Regions from separate parts of the Enterocloster bolteae genome, predicted to be linked through region 2. Evidence: a T-box and tRNA genes for the amino acid it is inferred to sense, from the RefSeq annotation. Region 2 holds a T-box; the other holds one or more tRNA genes.
The links. A T-box is a leader RNA that pairs with one kind of tRNA and senses whether it is charged. The one in region 2 lies ahead of pheS (phenylalanine--tRNA ligase subunit alpha), so its partner is inferred to be a tRNA-Phe.

Region 1: it has a tRNA-Phe gene. The T-box ahead of pheS (phenylalanine--tRNA ligase subunit alpha) is inferred to sense a tRNA for this amino acid. The anticodon was not compared.

What each region holds. Positions count from the first base shown of each region.
Region 1 covers NZ_CP022464.2:6,026,514-6,032,006, forward strand. The annotation lists gene CGC65_RS27980 (MBOAT family O-acyltransferase) at 1-333, opposite strand, end outside; gene rpoN (RNA polymerase factor sigma-54) at 774-2,159, shown strand; tRNA gene CGC65_RS27995 (tRNA-Phe) at 2,403-2,475, shown strand; tRNA gene CGC65_RS28000 (tRNA-Gly) at 2,503-2,573, shown strand; gene CGC65_RS28005 (class II aldolase/adducin family protein) at 2,700-3,347, opposite strand; gene CGC65_RS28010 (sugar ABC transporter substrate-binding protein) at 3,452-4,540, opposite strand; gene CGC65_RS31975 (hypothetical protein) at 4,588-4,728, opposite strand; gene CGC65_RS28015 (ABC transporter permease) at 4,771-5,493, opposite strand, start outside.
Region 2 covers NZ_CP022464.2:3,775,993-3,781,485, forward strand. The annotation lists gene CGC65_RS17690 (diguanylate cyclase domain-containing protein) at 1-404, opposite strand, end outside; gene pheT (phenylalanine--tRNA ligase subunit beta) at 597-3,029, opposite strand; gene pheS (phenylalanine--tRNA ligase subunit alpha) at 3,078-4,097, opposite strand; T-box leader at 4,248-4,519, opposite strand; gene CGC65_RS17705 (DNA-3-methyladenine glycosylase family protein) at 4,682-5,493, shown strand, end outside.

The sequences.
Region 1 (5,493 bases), 2.3 Mb from region 2:
CAGCTTATCCGGGGTAAAGAGAGTGTGCTTGCCGGCACCGGAAGCCGTCTGGCTGTCTGTACTGACGGCAGTCCCTGCCGTAACCCCTGCCGCTCCAGCAGCTTCCCCAGCCGCCGGCCTGCTGCCCCGCACAGCCTCTATGCCCAAAGCACCTGCATAATTCACAGCCAGGGACAAAAGGAGAAGCCATATATACTCCTGCTCTCCCCATGCATAGAAAATAAAACTCATTGCCAGCAGAAAGAAGTTGCTTAGCCGGATGGGCAGCAACAGATTTACGACCAGCACAAAGGGCAGGAACAGCCATAAAAATATCATGGAACTAAATAACATGAAATATTTTCCTTCCTGAATTCATTCTTCCGTCCGCAGGGTGCCTGAAAATGCATTACAGGACGCCGGCATCTGCCTGATCCCAGCCATTTCCCCGCGGTCTGGACCATGGCGATATTATAACATGCCTCCACAGGATTTTAAAGGCTGATTTGCGGAGCCAGCTGCACGGGTGCACTTAGCTTCTGATTACACGCAGAAGCTTTCTTTCCGCCTCTTTAAATGTCCAAGTGCATCATTGTACCAAAAGGCCATCTGTGTTATAATTATTTCATTAAAATTTTCCAGGGCAGACCGGAAACATGTTTCTGCCTCATACTGCCCGGCGCAATCATCACCTCTCCGGAGCCTGTTTGAAACCGCCTGCCCGCCATCTGGCGGAACACAATTTTTAAACACGCTCTGATGCATTATGAGATATCACGAAAGAAGGAAGTGTTATGGACCTAAAATTACAGGTAAAGCAAACCCAGACTTTGTCACAGCGGATGATTCAGTCAGCTGAGATTCTTCAGATGACCTCCCAGGAGCTGAATACTTATATCAATGAACTGGCATTGGAAAACCCGGTAATCGACATTGTGGAGCCCCCCACTGCTGAAGAGCAGCGCGAGTCCATTGAACAGCAGGAATGGCTTAATTCTTTCAATGAGGAGAATTACTATCTGTACCAGCGCCAGAATAATGATGATGACTACGACTTTAAATCCAGCTGGAACATTAACACGGACGACGGCGAGACTCTTCAGGACTATCTGTGGTCCCAGCTCATCACGGAAAACTTCACGGACCAGGAAACGGAAATCATCAAGTTCATGCTGGAATGTCTTGACAACAAGGGCTACCTGGAAGAGAGCACAGAGACAATTGCCTCCTACTTTGGGACCGATACTGAGATAGTGGAAGATCTCCTGTCTGATCTCCAGGCCCTGGACCCATCCGGCGTCTGCGCACGTACACTGGAGGAATGCCTGAAACTGCAGCTGGAACGCAGGGACATACTGACCCCGGTACTGGAATCCATCATCGACAACTGCCTGGAAATGGTTGCCAAAAACCAGATTCCGGCCATTGCCAGGAAGCTGCGCCTCTCTCCCACTGAAACTGCGGGTTACTGTCAGATTATTAAATCCCTGAATCCCAAACCGGGTGTATCCTTCAGCAGCAGGGACCAGCTCCGCTACATCATCCCGGATGTGACCATTGTAAAGTTCAAGGACCATTTTGACATCCTGCTGAATGAATCCATGTATCCCACCATTGAGCTTAACAGCTACTACCGCCAGATGAACCAGAATCCTGAATCCTCTGAACTCAAGGAGTATCTGGGCAATAAAATCCGGCAGGCCGAGTGGGTCAAACAGTGTGTAACCCAGCGCGGAAAGACGCTGATGCAGGTATCTCGGGCCATTCTTGAACACCAGGAGGAGTTCTTCACCTTCGGACCTGCCCACCTGAATCCCTTAAGGCTGGCAGATATCGCCCAGGAACTGGACATCCACGAATCCACAGTCAGCAGAGCTGTCAGCAAGAAATACCTTCAGTGCTCCTGGGGTGTATACCCCATGAACTTTTTCTTCTCGCGCAGTGTGGCTGTCCAGGAAAGCAGCAGCAGCGAAAGCGGTACCCAGTCCGTGACTGCCGCAGACATCAAGCGTGTGCTTCGGGAAATCATAGAGGAAGAAAACAAAAAGAAGCCTTACAGCGACCGCCTTCTGGGTGAAAAGCTGGCAGAACGCGGCATATCCATCTCCCGCCGGACCGTTGCCAAATACAGGGAAGAGGAAGGCATTGCGGATGCCAGCGGGCGTAAGGAGTATGTGTAACAGGATATTCTTAAAGACATGGCATACTGTCCATGTCTTTTTGTTTACTCAAATACGCAGGAATGAAGGCGGATTTTTATATCTGTGGGTATGACAAAAACAAATTACGGCGAATTAAGGTTATTTTACTCAAATTTCATCTTGACAATATTGGAGAAATCTTGTAAAATTGTTGATGTCGCTGATGGAACAGAGCTTGTAAGGATAATTACTGATGATTCCTGATTGTTCCCATAGACAAATGCCCAGATAGCTCAGTTGGTAGAGCAGAGGACTGAAAATCCTCGTGTCGTTGGTTCGATTCCGACTTTGGGCACTGACCACATAGCGAAGCGGTCATTACGCAGGTGTAGTTCAATGGTAGAACACTAGCCTTCCAAGCTAGATACGTGGGTTCGATTCCCATCACCTGCTCTGTAAAATGAGAAAAAGCCTTGAAGAGGCTTTTTTTGTTTTGTTCACCTTATATCCACGGCAAAACAAAAGGCAGCAGCGCAATACACTGCTGCCTTTTATGTTCTGATTCTCTCTTATAACCCGCTATTTCCCCTGGCCATAATGATTTTTGGCAAAATCCTTCATCACCGCTACATTTTCAGGTGATATCCCTGCCGGTTTTCCGCCCGTGGCTTCAATCATGTAAAGAATTCTGGCTGTTGCTTCCAGGACTGTTGCTACCTTAAACGCTGCGTCCATATTCTCACCCACACAGACTGCTCCGTGGGAATGCAGAAGGCAGGAGTTGGCTTCCTTTCCCAACGCCTTTTCACATTGGTCTGCCAGTTCTTCAGAACCAGGCAGTGCATACTGTGTACATTTACAGGTATCTCCCATGGCCTGGGCCGCCTCATCTATTATCAGGGGAATATCCTTTCCCTGCGTAGCGTATACCATGGAATACATAGGATGGGTATGGATGACTGCGTTTACCTCTTCTCTGTTTCTGTATATAGCCAGGTGCAGCCCTGTCTCAATAGTTGGTTTTCTGTGACCCTCCACGATTGTTCCATCCAGCCTGCAGACCACTACATCGTCTTCCACAATGGTACTGTATTTCATGGCGCTGGGCGTTAAGTATACCAGTCCGGTCTCAGGATCGCGGATACTGATATTTCCCCACGTTTCTACAGTAAGACCTGAATTCTCCAGCTTTTTACCGCTCTCTACAATGCATTTTTTAAAGTCCATTTCTGCCTCTCATTCTGCTGCCGGCAGGCAGCCCTTATTTTTTATGGCCTGAAGTATGTTTGATTCCCATATGAAAAATCCGTCTCAAAACTCCAGCCCTGTTCCTACTCAAAAGTCTTTAGGTAATCCTTGAACTCTCCTACATTGTCCTTTGTAATAACTTCCGTTCCGGTGTCAATATAGGATTCCGCCTCACCGCCGTCAAATATTTTCAGCATATTGTCCACGCCCAATTTTCCCATTTCAGCCGGATACTGTGCCACAGTTGCCAGAAACTCTCCGTTTTCCACCAGGTTCAGGGCTTCGCTTACCGCATCAAATCCGATAATCTGAATCTGTTCCTGCATATTGGCTTCCTTGATGGCTCTTAAGGCTCCGATACCCATATTGTCGTTGCAGCAGAAGAAAAGTTCAACATCCGGATTAGCGCTTATGATGTTCTGGGCAGCTGTATATCCCTGGTCCACTTCCCAGTTTGCCGTCTGTTCAGCCACAACAGTTACCGTGTCCCCGGCGCCTTCTATGAATCCATTGTAACGGTCCGCTGCATTGGTCTGTCCTTCAATCCCTTTGAGTATGGCTGTCTTTGTTCCCTTCTCAAAGTTTTTCGCCACATATTCGCCTGCCAGTTTGGCGCCTTCATAATTGTTGGTTCCGTAAAACGGAATATCCAGGCCTACATTGGCAAGGCTCTCATCCGTCAGCTTTGTATCCAGATTGATGATAGGAATGCCTGCTTCCTTACATTTTGTAAGGGCGGATTCCAAACCGTCGGAAGAACTGGGAACCAGCAGGATTCCGTCCACCTTGTTGGCAATCATATTCTCAATAATGCCAAGCTGCGCATCAGCGCTGGCATGCTGGTCTCCGGCCTGGACCTCAATCTTGACCCCCTTTGCCTCTGCTTCTACTTTAGCGCCGTTAGCCAGGGTAATATGGTATTCGTTGTTTAAAGTCATCCCCACAAATCCAATGGTCTTATCTCCATAGTTACCCGATGCCGCTTCTGCGCTGCTTTCTTCGTCCTTCCCGCTTTCCCCAGTTGCATCCGCGGTCTGGGCATCTGTCTGCTGTTCCTTGGCCGTCTCCGGCACAGTCTCCTTCGGGGTACTTCCGCATCCGCTAAGTGCCGCCGCCGACATAACCGTGCTCATTGCCAATGCCATCACTGCTGCCGTCATGTTTCGCTTCATAATCAATTTCCTCCTTTATTTGCAAATACTTAATGTATTTAGCTTTCCTACTCACTCTGGCGTTCTTTCTTCTTATCCGCAAACACCGCGGCTATAATGACGATGCCTGTGACAATGGTCTGGTAATAGGTGGCAACATTCATGATCTGGAGTCCGCAGGTCAGAGTACTGAGAATAATGGCTCCCACCAGTGTATTTCCGATCTTCCCCTTTCCGCCTGATAAAGAGATTCATCCGATAACCGCGGAAGCGATGGCATTCATCTCATAACCAGATCCGGCATTCGGGTCTGCATATGTAAGGCGTGACAAAAGCATGATGCCTCCAATGGCTGCAAATATGCCGCTTAAAACATATACCATAAGCACGGTTCGGTTTACATTGATTCCTGAAAGCCTGGCGGCGCAGATATTGCCGCCTGCGGCATAGACGTGCCTGCCGAACTTTGTATATGCCATGACAAAAATAATCACTGCGTAGAACACAAATACATATATGACGGAGACAGGAACCGTCCCCAGCACCTTTGAAGCCATCAGACTGCCCAGCCCCTTAGGGAAGCTGGATATGGGCTGTCCTCCGTTAATCAGAAGCGCCAATCCCCTGGCGATCTGCATGGCTCCCAGCGTCACAATGAAGGGCGGTACCTTTCCGTAGCTGACCAGACAGCCATTGACCAGGCCAAAGGCAGCGCCGGCCGCGATACACAAAATCCCCATGGCAATCAAGGGCATACCAGCCTTCAGAATCAGTCCTCCAAATATACCCACAAATCCCACAATAGACCCAACGCTCAAATCAATACCGCCTGTGACAATGACAAGGGAGGCGCCGATTGCAATGATGGAAATAATGCTGGCCTGGGTTATGATATTGAACATGTTATTAAGGGTCAGAAAATTCTTTCCCATCATGCTGCAGATTACAGCAAATACAATAAAAATAACAACCAG
Region 2 (5,493 bases):
GCCTCTGTGTCATCTATCATCACGGCATGGACCCAGTTATTTCCCCTTTCGTCCTCCACAACGCGGCCGCGGAAGTCCACCCAACAGATGCCTCCGTTCCTGGATCGGATTCTGAACTGGGCCTTTATAATTTCCTTACCCTGATGCAGCTGCTCCAGCACCTCATCCAGAACCCTGGCATGATCCCTGACATCCAGCATTCCCTTCAGAGTCCCTCCGGTCAATTCTTCCAGTTCTTTTGTGTCCGTGCAGCCAAAAAGACTCAGAAGTTCATGGTTAACTATGTCCAGCCTTCTGTCTTCGCCCGCGCAGCAACGGAAAAAACCTGCCGGCATGGAATCATTCAGCAAGATAATCTGTTCATTCATATATATGATGTCCATCCTTTGTCTCTCTGTCTTCATACACTCCGCGCCCCTGCTTGTGCGCGTTAAAGGTATATGCCTTGATTATACTTCACTTTCCGGGGACTTACAATATAAAGAAACACCATAAAACTTACAACCATAAAACTCAGCAAAAAACAACTGCCGGCAGGTCCAATTCATCCTGCCGGCAGTCATTCGCACATACACGATTCAATTATATCAGCTGTCTTAAGCCCTGAGCTCGATTCCCAGCCCGCCAAGTCCGTTGAGTATCTTGTTCATCACAGATGTGACTTCCTTTTCCTCCAGGGTGTGGTCCTTGGCCCGGAAGGTAATGGAATATGCCACCGACTTGTGGCCTGCCAGTACCTGGGCTCCCTCGTACACATCAAAGAGCTTGTAGCTTTCCAGGACCTTTCCTCCCCTCTGCTCAATCACATCCTCAATCTGTCCCACCAGGATATCCTTTGGCACCACCATACTGATGTCCCTGGTCACAGCCGGGAACCTGGCTATACCGGTATACTTGCGGTCAAAGGTGGTGAAATCCATGATGGACGGCATATCAATGACGGCAATGTAAGCCCTGTCGCCAATCTTATAGTTATCAGCCACATCCGGATGTACCTCGCCCAGGAAGCCTACTACTGCGCCGTCATACAGGATGTCGGCCTTTCTTCCGGGATGAAGGTAAGGATGCTCTGCACTCGGATCATAATGGGGCTTTTTATGCATTCCGGCCTTTTCAAAGAATTCTTCCACCACGCCCTTCATGGTAAAGAAATCGCCGTCCCCGTACATTCCCAGGGTGAACTGCATACGCTCGTCAGGAAGCTCTGTGAGAGGCAGTGACTTGGGACGGTACACATTGGCCAGCTCGTACAGGCGCACGTCCTTGTTGCGGCGGTTATAGTTGGTTGACAGGGAGGTCAGCATGCCGTTTAAGGAAGTGGTGCGCATGACGCTGAAATCCTCTCCCAGGGGATTGGAAATCTCCACTGTTTTCCTCAGAGCGCTGTCCTCAGGAATCAGCATTCTGTCAAATACCTTGGGGCTTTCAAAGGAATAGGTCATGCCCTGGGAAAATCCGCAGAACTCTGCTATCTCCCTGGCCACCTCCTCTATCTGAAGCTTGTAGGAAAGCTTTCCTGTGGTAGCTTCGCCGGAAGGCAGTGTGGTGGGGATCTTGTCATAGCCGTAGAACCTGGCCACTTCCTCAGCCAAATCAGCCATGCGCTCCAGGTCCTGGCGCCAGGTAGGAGCAATCACCTCTTTTGTCTCAGGGTCATAGTCCAGTTCAATGGTCTTAAAGTAGGAAAGCATGGTCTCCTCAGGAATGTCCGTGCCTAAAAGCCTGTTTATCTTAACAGCGTCAAAGGGGATCCGCTTACTGGTCCTCTTCTCAGGATAGAGGTCGATGATGCCGCCCACAACCTCTCCAGCCCCCAGCTCCTCAATGAGCTGGCAGGCCCTGTTTACCGCTTCCTCCGCTGTGTTGGGGTCCAGCCCCTTCTCGTATTTTCCGGAAGCATCCGTGCGCAGTCCCACCTTCTTGGCAGACAGACGGATATTGGTGCCGTTGAAGCAGGCTGACTCAAATACCATGGTCTGTACATTATCCGTGATTTTGGAATTCTCTCCGCCCATGATGCCTGCGATTCCCACTTCCTTTTCCCCGTCATTGATCATGAGGATGGTGGAATCCAGCTTTCTCTCCTGTCCGTCCAGGGTCTGGAATACATCCCCGTCCTTAGCGCATTTCACCACGATTTCGCGGCCTGCCAGCTGGTCGTAGTCAAAGGCGTGCATGGGCTGTCCGTACTCTTCCATGACATAGTTGGTGATGTCCACAATATTGTTGATGGGACGGATGCCGTTTCCCGCCAAACGGCGCTGCATCCACTGGGGAGAAGGCGCAAGCTTTATATTTTTAACCATCCTGGCGCAGTAACGGGGACACAGCTCGCTGTTCTCCACCCGCACATTCAGATAGTCGTGGATGTCCTCGCCGTTGCCTGTTGGTGTGACCACCGGGGCATGGAATGCCTTGCCAAAGGTGGCCGCGGCCTCTCTGGCTATGCCAATCACACTGTAGCAGTCCACACGGTTGGATGTAATTTCATATTCGAACACCACGTCCCGCAGTCCCATGATTTCCACTGCGTCGGATCCGGGCACGCTGTCCCCCGGAAGGATGTAGATACCGCTCTCCGGGGCATCCGGGTACATATCCCTGCTGGCTCCCAGTTCCTCCACGGAACACATCATGCCGCAGGACTCCACGCCTCTTAGCTTGCCCTGCTTAATCCTGATTCCTTCCTCAGGAAGGGCGCCTCCGTCGTGGCCTCCCGCCACGCGGCCTCCGTCCAGCACCACAGGCACCTTCTCACCTATGGATTTCTCCGTGATATTGGGGGCGCCTGTGACAATCTGCACCGGCTCTTCCGCTCCCACGTTGACCTGGCATACCACCAGTTTATCTGCATCCGGATGGCCCTTGACCTCAAGAATCTCTCCGACAACGATTTTTTCCAGGTTCTTATCCAGACATGTATAACCTTCTACCTTTGTTCCTGTGAGCGTCATGGCATCCGTGTAATCCTGGGCCGTGACATCCAAATCAGGGACATATGCTTTTATCCATGATAATGCTGTGTTCATGTGTTCTCTCTCCTTCTATGCTGTGAATGTTTATCAGGGCGCATGATCTTAGAACTGTTTCAGGAAACGGATATCGTTTTCATACAGCAGACGCATGTCGTCAATTTCATATTTAAGCAAAGCAATACGCTCCAGTCCCACTCCAAATGCGAATCCAGAATACTCATCCGGGTCAATACCGCACATCTCCAGTACATGGGGGTGTACCATACCGCATCCCAGAATCTCTATCCAGCCCGAACCCTTGCAGAACCGGCAGCCCGAACCGCCGCATTTGAAACAGGTCACATCCACCTCGGCGCTGGGCTCGGTAAATGGGAAGTGGTGGGGGCGGAACTTCACCTTTGTCTCAGGCCCGAACAGCTCTCTGGCGAATTCAGCCAGCGTTCCCTTCAGGTCCGCAAAGGTAATATTCCTGTCAATCACAAGGCCCTCAATCTGATGGAAGGAGGGGGAATGGGTGGCATCCACCTCATCGGAACGGAACACGCGGCCCGGCGCAATCATGCGGATGGGAAGCCTGCCCTTCTCCATGGTACGCACCTGTACCGGTGATGTCTGGCTGCGCAGCAGAATGTTTTCATTGATGTAGAAGGTATCCTGCTCGTCCCTGGCCGGGTGGCCCTTGGGAATGTTCAGCTTCTCAAAGTTATACCTGTCATATTCCACCTCAGGACCTTCCACTACCTCATATCCCATTCCCACGAAAATACGCTCCACCTCTTCCAGGGCAATGGTATTCGGATGGCTGTGGCCCACATTGTTCTTCCTGGCCGGAAGGGTGACGTCGATGACCTCCCTTTTTAACTGCTCCTCTCTGGCTTTCCTGGCCAGGGCAGTCTTAGCTTCCTCCAGTCTTCCCTCGATAAGCCCCCTTACATCATTGACCATCTGGCCCACCTTTGGCCGGTCCTCCGGGGCAACATCCTTCATGCTCTTTAACAGGTTCGTCAGTTCTCCCTTCTTACCCAGATAAGATACACGGATGTCATTCAGTCTCTCCAGCGCTTCGGAAGATTCAATCTGCCTTAACGCCTCTTCTTTGATTTTCTCTAACTGCTCTTTCATGGCTTCTCCTTTTCTTTGTAACCAGATAGAATCCTGCTCCCGGGATTGTCCGTCCGCGTCAGGCATTCCTGAAGCTGCAATCCCCGGGGAACATTTTTGCTTCATGGGATCCGCGTTCCAGGAAACAAAAAAGCCCCGTCTCTTCATCACTGAAGGGACGAGACTGTAAACTCGCGGTACCACCCTGCTTCCTGTATCACCCCAGAACCTATAACTGGAGTATACAGACACTTGATGCACGTAACGTGTGCCTGCGTCACAGACTACCGGAATCCTTTCACGGATTGGCGAAAGCATCCTTTTGCCCGTACAGCTCCGGTGGGAATTTCAACCGTCTATCTGAACCCGGGCAGGCTTTCAGCCGGTGGCCTCCCCTCTCTGATGGAAAATAAACGTCTACTATGCACCTTCATCGCTTTTGATTATCAAATCTAACCTACATTCTAGTCACATTTTCTGAAAATGTCAAGCGGAAAGCCAGAAAAACACATTTGACTTTGAAAAAAAGAAGGGGTAAAGTTATATTCAGGGGCCATTTTGTGGCGGTCCTTCCAAAATACATTACAAAAGAAAGGCATACCCATATGATTCATCGTTATGAAACTCCCTGTATGGACCTGCAGCAGATTCATCAGTCCGGCCAATGTTTCCGCATGGTTCCCCTGCCGGAACATACATACCCTTCAGGGACAAAGAACGGCTACCGGCTCATCAGCGGCCTCCGCGTCCTGCGCGCGTGGCAGGACGGCCCTTTCGTCTGCCTGGACTGTCCCCATGAGGACCTTTCCTTCTGGCTGTCCTATCTGGACATGGACCGGGATTACCAGGCTGTCATCGCCTCCATTGACCGGGAAAATACCTACCTGAGGGCAGCTGCCATGAGCGGGACAGGCATACGCATCCTGCGCCAGGACCCATGGGAGATGATCATTACCTTCGTGATCTCCCAGCAAAAGACCATTCCCAACATACGTCAGCTGGTGGAAGCCCTCAGCAGCCGGTACGGCACCCTTCTGGAAGATAGACAGAACCGTGGGAGCGGTGAGGTCCGGGAGAAAGATGAGGTCCGGGAGAAAGAAGGTGCCCGGAGGGAAGGTGCTGCCCTGGAAGAAAGTCTCCCGCCGGCCTTCTCCTTTCCTGCCCCCAGCCAGCTCTGTCTTGCTTCCCTGGAAGATTTAATGGGGCTTAAGCTGGGCTACCGGGCCAAGTACATCCACAGGCTCTGCCAGGACGCGGTTTCAGGCAGGCTGGACCTTTCCCATCTGGCTGCCCTTAACTATGAGGAAGCCATGGAATATCTCACCGGATTTTACGGAATCGGAAAAAAGGTAGCCAACTGTGTGTGTCTTTTCGGCCTCCACCACATAGACGCGTTTCCGGTAGATACATGGATCGA